2 linked regions of the Roseiflexus sp. RS-1 genome follow. The protein of the gene in region 1 interacts with the protein of each later gene in a pairwise test. Links are inferred from orthologs where the notes say so. Each region holds a gene or a part of one and is shown on either strand. Other genes may lie near its edges.

Region 1 (3,312 bases):
GCGTGTGGTGCAGATATGGGCGGAAACCGGGGATCCGGCGCTGTCGGAAGCACTGACCGTAGCAGCGGTCGAAGTGGTGCAGCGACGTGGACTGGCGCTGTGGGGCGATCCCTCGGCGACACCCGAACGCACCCTGGTCAACGTGGTTGTGCTCGAACCGCCCGGTCCGGCAGTGCGAACCAATGACTGGCGTGCAGGCGTCGTCTCGGCGGCATTGCGCGGATTGGCCGGGCTGGCAGTTGGCGCTCTGATCGCTCTCGGCGCGTACTGGCGGGAAATCGCGCACGCCTCGTCAGACCGGGCAACAGGAGGATGACATGCAATTGTCTGATTATCTTGCCGTGCTGCGGCGTCGCTGGTGGGTTATCCTGCTGACGATGGTGGTGGCAGTGGCAAGCGCGCTGATATTCAGTCGCCTCCAGGAGCGCATCTACCGCTCAGAGGCGAGTTACCTGGTCGTGCCAAACCGGATCGACAATGGGCTATCGATTGTGCTCCAGAACAGTATGAGCAGTTTCCGCGAGATGGCGCTGGCGCGACCGCAGTTGCAGAAGATCAGCGACGAACTCAAACTCGACCGGACGCCCGAATGGTTGCTGAAGCGTGTTGCGATCCAGCCGCGCCCGGACGAACGCAAGATGATTGTGCAGGTCGACTACCCCGATCCGGCAACGGCGCAGCGACTGGCGGACGCGATCGGCAACAATATGGTTGCGCTGGTCAGCGCACGGAACAACTTTCTTGAAGGAACGGATCGGATCAGCATGACGGTTCTGGAACCGGCAACGCCGCCGGTGCTCCACCGCCCGCAGACGCGCGTCAATATGCTTGCTGGCGCAGTGCTTGGTCTGGTGCTCGGCGTGCTGCTGGCATTTGTGCTGGAGGCGCTCGACGACACCATCAAAACGCCGTCTGATGTCGAACGGTATGTTCAACTGGCGACGCTCGGCGCTATTCCTGCAGTGAGCAGCGACTCCAGAGGAGCGACATTCACGGCGAGACGTGCGCGCAAAAATGAAGAGTTGGAAGTTGTTCCGTAGCAACAACGATTGCGTGCCGCAAGGATCGGCGTGCATTGTCGGTCTGACAGCGCAGCACTATGCGATGAGCGTTGTGGAAGCCAGGTTTCGTATGTTGCCCACATCAACGGGGCAAGACACAACGCAAGAAAGCGCTCAGGTTTCGGAAGAACGCCGCGTGCCCGGCGCACAGGCGACTGAAGTGCAGTGAACAGATGAATCACACCAACGGATACGCCGACTCTCCGCTGATCGCGCTGCGCGACCCGCGTTCGCCCGCAGCCGAAGCATATCGGACGCTGCGCACCAACATCCAGTTTTCCAGCCTCGACAAGCCGCTGCAAACCCTGCTGGCGACGAGTACTGCACCCGATGAAGGGAAATCGACTACGCTGGCGAACCTGGCGGTAACGATTGCTCAGGCGGAACAGCGGGTTATTCTGGTAGACTGCGATCTGCGCCGACCCTCGCTCCACACCCTGTTTGGGCTATCGAACGACATCGGGCTGACCAATATGATCCTGGCGCACAATGATGCGCCGCCGCCGCTCCAGGAAACAGGGGTGCCCGGGTTGAGCCTGCTGGCAAGCGGTCCTCTCCCGCCGCGCCCCGCCGATATCCTCGGATCACGTCGGATGGAAGCAATCATCCAGCGGTTGCGCGGGATGGCCGATATGGTCCTTTTCGACACACCGCCGGTCATCGCAGTCACCGATGCCGCTGTTTTGGCGACACGCGTCGATGGCGTGCTGCTGGTGCTCGAAGCCGGACGCACGCGCCGCGACCGGGCGCGACGGGCGCGGGAGATATTGGAGAAGGTCAAAGCCAACATTATTGGCGTGGTGTTGAACAGTGCGCGGTTTGACGGCGAATACGGCTACTATGCATGAGCCATACGGTTTCGGCATATTGCCCGACTCCGCGCCCTGTGATACAATAGCCGTACTGTCAATCGTGTGCGCCAGTTGTGAGACGAGAGTCGTTCGCGGTCGTGTTTTCGGCAGACTGGCGTTGCAATCCTGACGCAGAGCGATGGAGATCGCACCATGCCTGATTATTCAATCCGAAATCCGGCAGTTGTTCTGGTGGAGGATGAGCCTGATATTCTTATCATCCTTCATCGCCTGATGCGCGATCTCACCGGAGGATATGATATTGTAACGGTCAGCAGCGGCGCCGAAGCGCTGGCGCAAATCGCGCTGCGTCCGGTGCCCCTGGTTATCACCGACTATAATATGCCGGGGATGAATGGGTTGCAGTTAACCACTGCGATCAAAGAAACATCTCCCGATACGCGCGTCGTGCTCATTACGGCATACGCCACCCCCGAACTGGAGAAGCGCGCCCGTGAGCAGCGCGTCGATTATTACCTGCCCAAGCCCTTTCCCCTCGACCGGCTCGAACAGATTGTGCGCGACGTGCTGCACTGAGCGTCTGCTCGACGATCAGATGGCAGCGCATCGTTGCGAGCTCAGCAGTCTGATATGTTCACGTTGATGAGTTTGAAGAATTATAGCAGTTCTCATAGAGATTGAACCTCCTCGAACAAACACAGTCACGCTCACGCTCCCCGTGCGGCGACTGCCTTGCGTGGCGGTTGGAGAGAAGCCATCCGCCATCGTCCTTCGTCAGGCGCGCGACTCCGCTCGTGCGGGCTCAAACCCTCCCTGAGCGCATAGGAAGCCCTTGCGGGGCTGGCGTACCTGCCACCTTTCCCTATGCCGGGGGGCGCCGGGTTGATCCAGCCCGCAGGACCTACCCGACCTCAGCCAGGGCTTATGGTCTTTGAATAAATAATCCGATATAGCCCGCGCAGGCGGGCTTTGCCTTAGATAGCCGAGGGCTTCAGCCCCACGGCTAGCGCGGGATAGCGGAATAAATTCTCAATCTCCATTAAGCAGTTCTCACAGAGGTTCAACCCCGTGGACGAGGTTGAACTTTCCTGGAATCGCGCTCCCCACACGGTGACCGAAATGAATTTCGGTCTACGCTCTGCCGGAAGCGGGCGCCTCGCGCAACACGGCGGACCTGGACGATGGTCAACGTAATATATTGTTCTACGTTTCCGGTTCTCTCACCCGCTGCCGCCTCACCGCCGTTTGCGCTCCGCCAGGTAACTCTGGATCGCCAGGAACGAGGGGCGTGGACTCCAGTCGGGGTTCAGGATGCCAAACGACGCCTGCTCGTGATCCGGATTGCCCTGCGCTCCCCAGAGTACTGCGAAGTTCATATTCCACAGAAATGCAACCCCCACCCACGGCTTGCCGTCCGGCGCGCGATAGAGTTCATCGAT
Region 2 (3,466 bases), 3.2 Mb from region 1 along the record:
GATGCCGCCCACGACCGGTTCGGCGCACGCCTCGAGGTGTTGAACGACACCTTTCTCAGCGCCAACACCCTGACACAAACCATGCTGCCATCCATCTTCGAGCGTGGACGTGCGTTTACCGCTGCCATGCACCAACGTATCCGCGAGTCGCTGGATATGGCGCTCACCATGCTCAGCGGTTGTGATGTCGTGCGTGTACGCCCGCCGGATGGCGGCTACTATCTATTTCCTGAAATTATCGGCTGGAACGACGAAGAGGCGCTGACGCTCTATCTGTTGAAGCATGGGGTGCTGGTGCATCCCGGCTATTTCTACGGCTACGAACAGGGGGCGCACATCGTCATCTCCTGCCTGATCGAACCGACGCAGTTGCGCGCAGGAATTGAGCGTCTGATCGTGGCGCTTTCTGGAGTCACCCGCCACGCCTGATGCGATGGAAGTCGATGCAGCCGGGCGTCGGGTTGCTGTCAAGGCTGCACCTGCACATCACTACGATGGCTGGTCGTCATGTGGCAAGGGAACGCGGCGCTTCAGAGCAGTCCACCGATTGGATACCACGCAAACGCTTGACAGTATATGGTATGATAGTGAAGAATATGCCGCAACATTTGTTTCGAGCAGCCTCTTTCTGCGTCTGTACGGTGCATGACGACACTGGTTGCGATCAAAGGGGGAAAAGAAGGGCTACGGCTGCACCTTGATGAGTCAGCCGTCTGGTCTGAAGTACTGGGCGCGCTCCGCAGCCAGCTCGACCAGGGGGCGCAATTCTTCAACGGCGCGCGGGTTGTTGTCGATATCGGCAATCGTGCGCTTACCGAAGAGCAATTCGCGGAATTGATGGCGCTGATGCGTGAGCATCACCTGGAGGCATCGGCGCTGGCATCGACATCGCGCGAGAGCCGGTCGGCGGCGCGCGCTGCTGGCGTGGTGGCGCGCCCGATAGCACGAAGCGTCGCTGCATCCGACGAACCCGGCGAAGCGTTGTTCGTCTGCCGCACCATTCGTTCAGGTCAGGTTGTTCGTCACCAGGGGCATATCACGATTGTTGGCGATGTGAACGCGGGCGCCGAGGTCATTGCGGGCGGCAGTGTGGTTGTCTGGGGGCGCTTGCGCGGCACCGTGCATGCCGGGGCGCTTGGTGATCGCTCAGCGATGATCTGTGCCATCGAACTACGCCCGACGCAGTTGCGGATAGCGGATCTCATCGCACGCGCTCCGGATGGCGCAGCCAGCGGACGCCCGGAAGTGGCGTACATCGATGGCGATCAGATCGCGGTAGAGTCGTGGGAACGATACCGAAGGTAGAATAGCGACGACCCGTGACACCAGGGGTCGGGGCCATTCACCCTTCAGGAGAGAAAGAACATGTCGCGGGTCATTACGATTACTTCCGGCAAAGGCGGCGTCGGGAAAACGACGTCGACGGCAAACCTGGGCGCTGCGCTGGCGATGCAGGGCCTGAAGGTAGCCGTTGTCGATGCCGACATTGGCTTGCGGAACCTGGATGTCGTCCTGGGTCTGGAGAACCGGATCGTCTATGACCTGGTCGATGTGGTGGAAGGACGCTGTCGTTTGCGACAGGCGCTGATCAAGGATAAGCATTTCCCCGATCTCTGTCTGCTCCCGGCAGCCCAAACGCGCGATAAAGATGCAGTCACGGCGGACGATATGATTGCGCTGGCTAATCAACTGCGCGCCGAATTCGATTATGTGTTGATCGATAGTCCGGCAGGGATCGAAGCCGGTTTTCGCAACGCGATTGCTGGCGCCGATGAGGTGCTGATCGTGACGACGCCGGAGGTCGCGGCGGTACGCGATGCAGACCGAATCATCGGTCTGGTTGAGGCGTTCGACAAGGGGCATCCGCGCCTGATCATCAATCGCCTGAAACCGCGTATGGTCAGTCGCGGCGAGATGATGAGCATCGATGATGTGCTGCAGATTCTGGCGATTGACCTGATCGGCGTGGTACCCGACGATGAACAGATTGTGACGAGCACGAACCGGGGCGAAGTTGCCGTTCTGGATCGCAGTTCTCGCGCCGGGCGGGCATTCAGTGAGATTGCACGACGCCTTGCCGGTGAAGATGTGCCGATAACGGTGTTTGATGAGAATCCAGGCATCCTGAACAAGATTTTTGGTGCATTTGGCATTCGAGCCAGGGGAAGCGAGCGATAGAACGTGCATGTCGCGCGGGGTATGTCAGACGCCCCGCAACTGCTGAGAGCGGATGGGGAACGTTATGAGTTTTCTGGATACACTGTTTGGCAAACGTGAGCGCAGCTCCGATATTGCACGCGACCGGCTGTTGACGGTGCTGGTTCACGACCGGGTCAAACTGACACCGGATATGATGGAGCAGCTCAAAGCCGATCTATCGGCGGTTATCGCGCGATATGTGCCTTCGGTGGACGCGGGCGCCATCGAGGTGACCCTGCTGCGCGGCGAATCTGTCGATCACCTCAAGGCAGACATTCCGTTGCGACGGACGACGCAGAAATACTGAACGATCACCCCGGCGTGCAGGGAAGCATATCGAGGGCATGTTGCGTTGTTGACGTTTGCGCCACATGATATGCATCCGCTCAGGATGTTGCTCCGCCGCCTTTCATCTGTGTCGACTCTACCCGGTATCTCATAAACCCACCAGTCTGCCAGGAGCGCAACATTCAACGTTGAACGTTCAACGTTAAGCGCTCAACGTTCAACGTCCAACGTCCTTCAAACCTTCACGTTTCACAATCCCCAGCCGTGCGGTACAATAGGCGTACAGGATATCTCCGCATTTTTACACATCGGAGGTACGTATGAGCGTAGAAGCTCGTCCGATCCGTTTTTCGCCCACGATCAAACTGATCACGGTTGCGCTGCTGGGCGCCCTTTTTTTCTGGTTGATCCGCGGGTTGGGGAATGTGTTGGTCCCATTCGTCGCCGCAGCGATCACAGCCTATTTGTTCAACCCATTGATCACCTGGTTGAACCGTCGCACACGTATTGGACGGGCGATCTGGATTGGTGTGCTCTACATCGTCATCGGCATTATCATCTACGGTCTCTGGCGCACCCTTGGACCGGCGATCGAACGGGAGTACAGCGGTTTACAGGCACAAATTCCGCATACTCTGAACCTTGTCCAGCAAGAACTCCTGCTGCTCAAGCACGTGTCGATTGCAGGCATCGATATTGAGGTCGCACCAGTCAACGAGGCGCTCCGTGAGGCGCTCGCCGATTTCGGTCGGCGGCTGCCGGAGCACGTACCGCACCTGGTGGCGATTGCATTTGAGACACTGTTGCTGTTTGTCACCTATCTGATCGTCACATTCTACCTGTTGCTGGAAGCGCCACGCATCGTAGAGTGGACATATGGGCTTGTTCCTGCGCCATACCGCGCTGAAATCCGTGCACTGGGATCACAGATCGACCGCATTCTGGCAGGGTATGTGCGCGGGACGCTGATGCTGATCCC

The links. The genes of interacting proteins can lie anywhere in the genome.
Region 2: the proteins of ROSERS_RS20830 (region 1) and minD interact in binary tests that used the Bacillus subtilis proteins (3 or more experiments, as listed by UniProt). The link is inferred for Roseiflexus sp. RS-1 from one-to-one orthologs.

The regions. Positions count from the first base shown.
Region 1 is NC_009523.1:5,063,742-5,067,053, reverse strand. The notes cover bases 299-3,071. They hold ROSERS_RS20830 (CpsD/CapB family tyrosine-protein kinase), read left to right. Parts: upstream 299-1,234; coding sequence 1,235-1,909; downstream 1,910-3,071. Other genes in these bases: ROSERS_RS20825 (response regulator), read left to right, coding at 2,066-2,449; ROSERS_RS20835 (YveK family protein), read left to right, coding at 318-1,040; ROSERS_RS20840 (hypothetical protein), read left to right, coding at 299-316. Also shown: more of ROSERS_RS20840, read left to right, coding at 1-298; ROSERS_RS20820 (hypothetical protein), read right to left, coding at 3,109-3,312. UniProt on the Bacillus subtilis protein: May be involved in the regulation of capsular polysaccharide biosynthesis. Autophosphorylates in vitro. Phosphorylates and activates in vitro two UDP-glucose dehydrogenases, YwqF and TuaD, as well as the DNA-binding proteins Ssb and SsbB.
Region 2 is NC_009523.1:1,904,269-1,907,734, reverse strand. Bases 345-3,271 are described here. They hold minD (septum site-determining protein MinD), read left to right. Parts: upstream 345-1,365; coding sequence 1,366-2,178; downstream 2,179-3,271. Other genes in these bases: ROSERS_RS08050 (AI-2E family transporter), read left to right, coding at 2,808-3,271; minE (cell division topological specificity factor MinE), read left to right, coding at 2,243-2,506; minC (septum site-determining protein MinC), read left to right, coding at 646-1,305; ROSERS_RS08075 (pyridoxal phosphate-dependent aminotransferase), read left to right, coding at 345-429. Also shown: more of ROSERS_RS08075, read left to right, coding at 1-344; more of ROSERS_RS08050, read left to right, coding at 3,272-3,466. UniProt on the Bacillus subtilis protein: ATPase required for the correct placement of the division site. Cell division inhibitors MinC and MinD act in concert to form an inhibitor capable of blocking formation of the polar Z ring septums.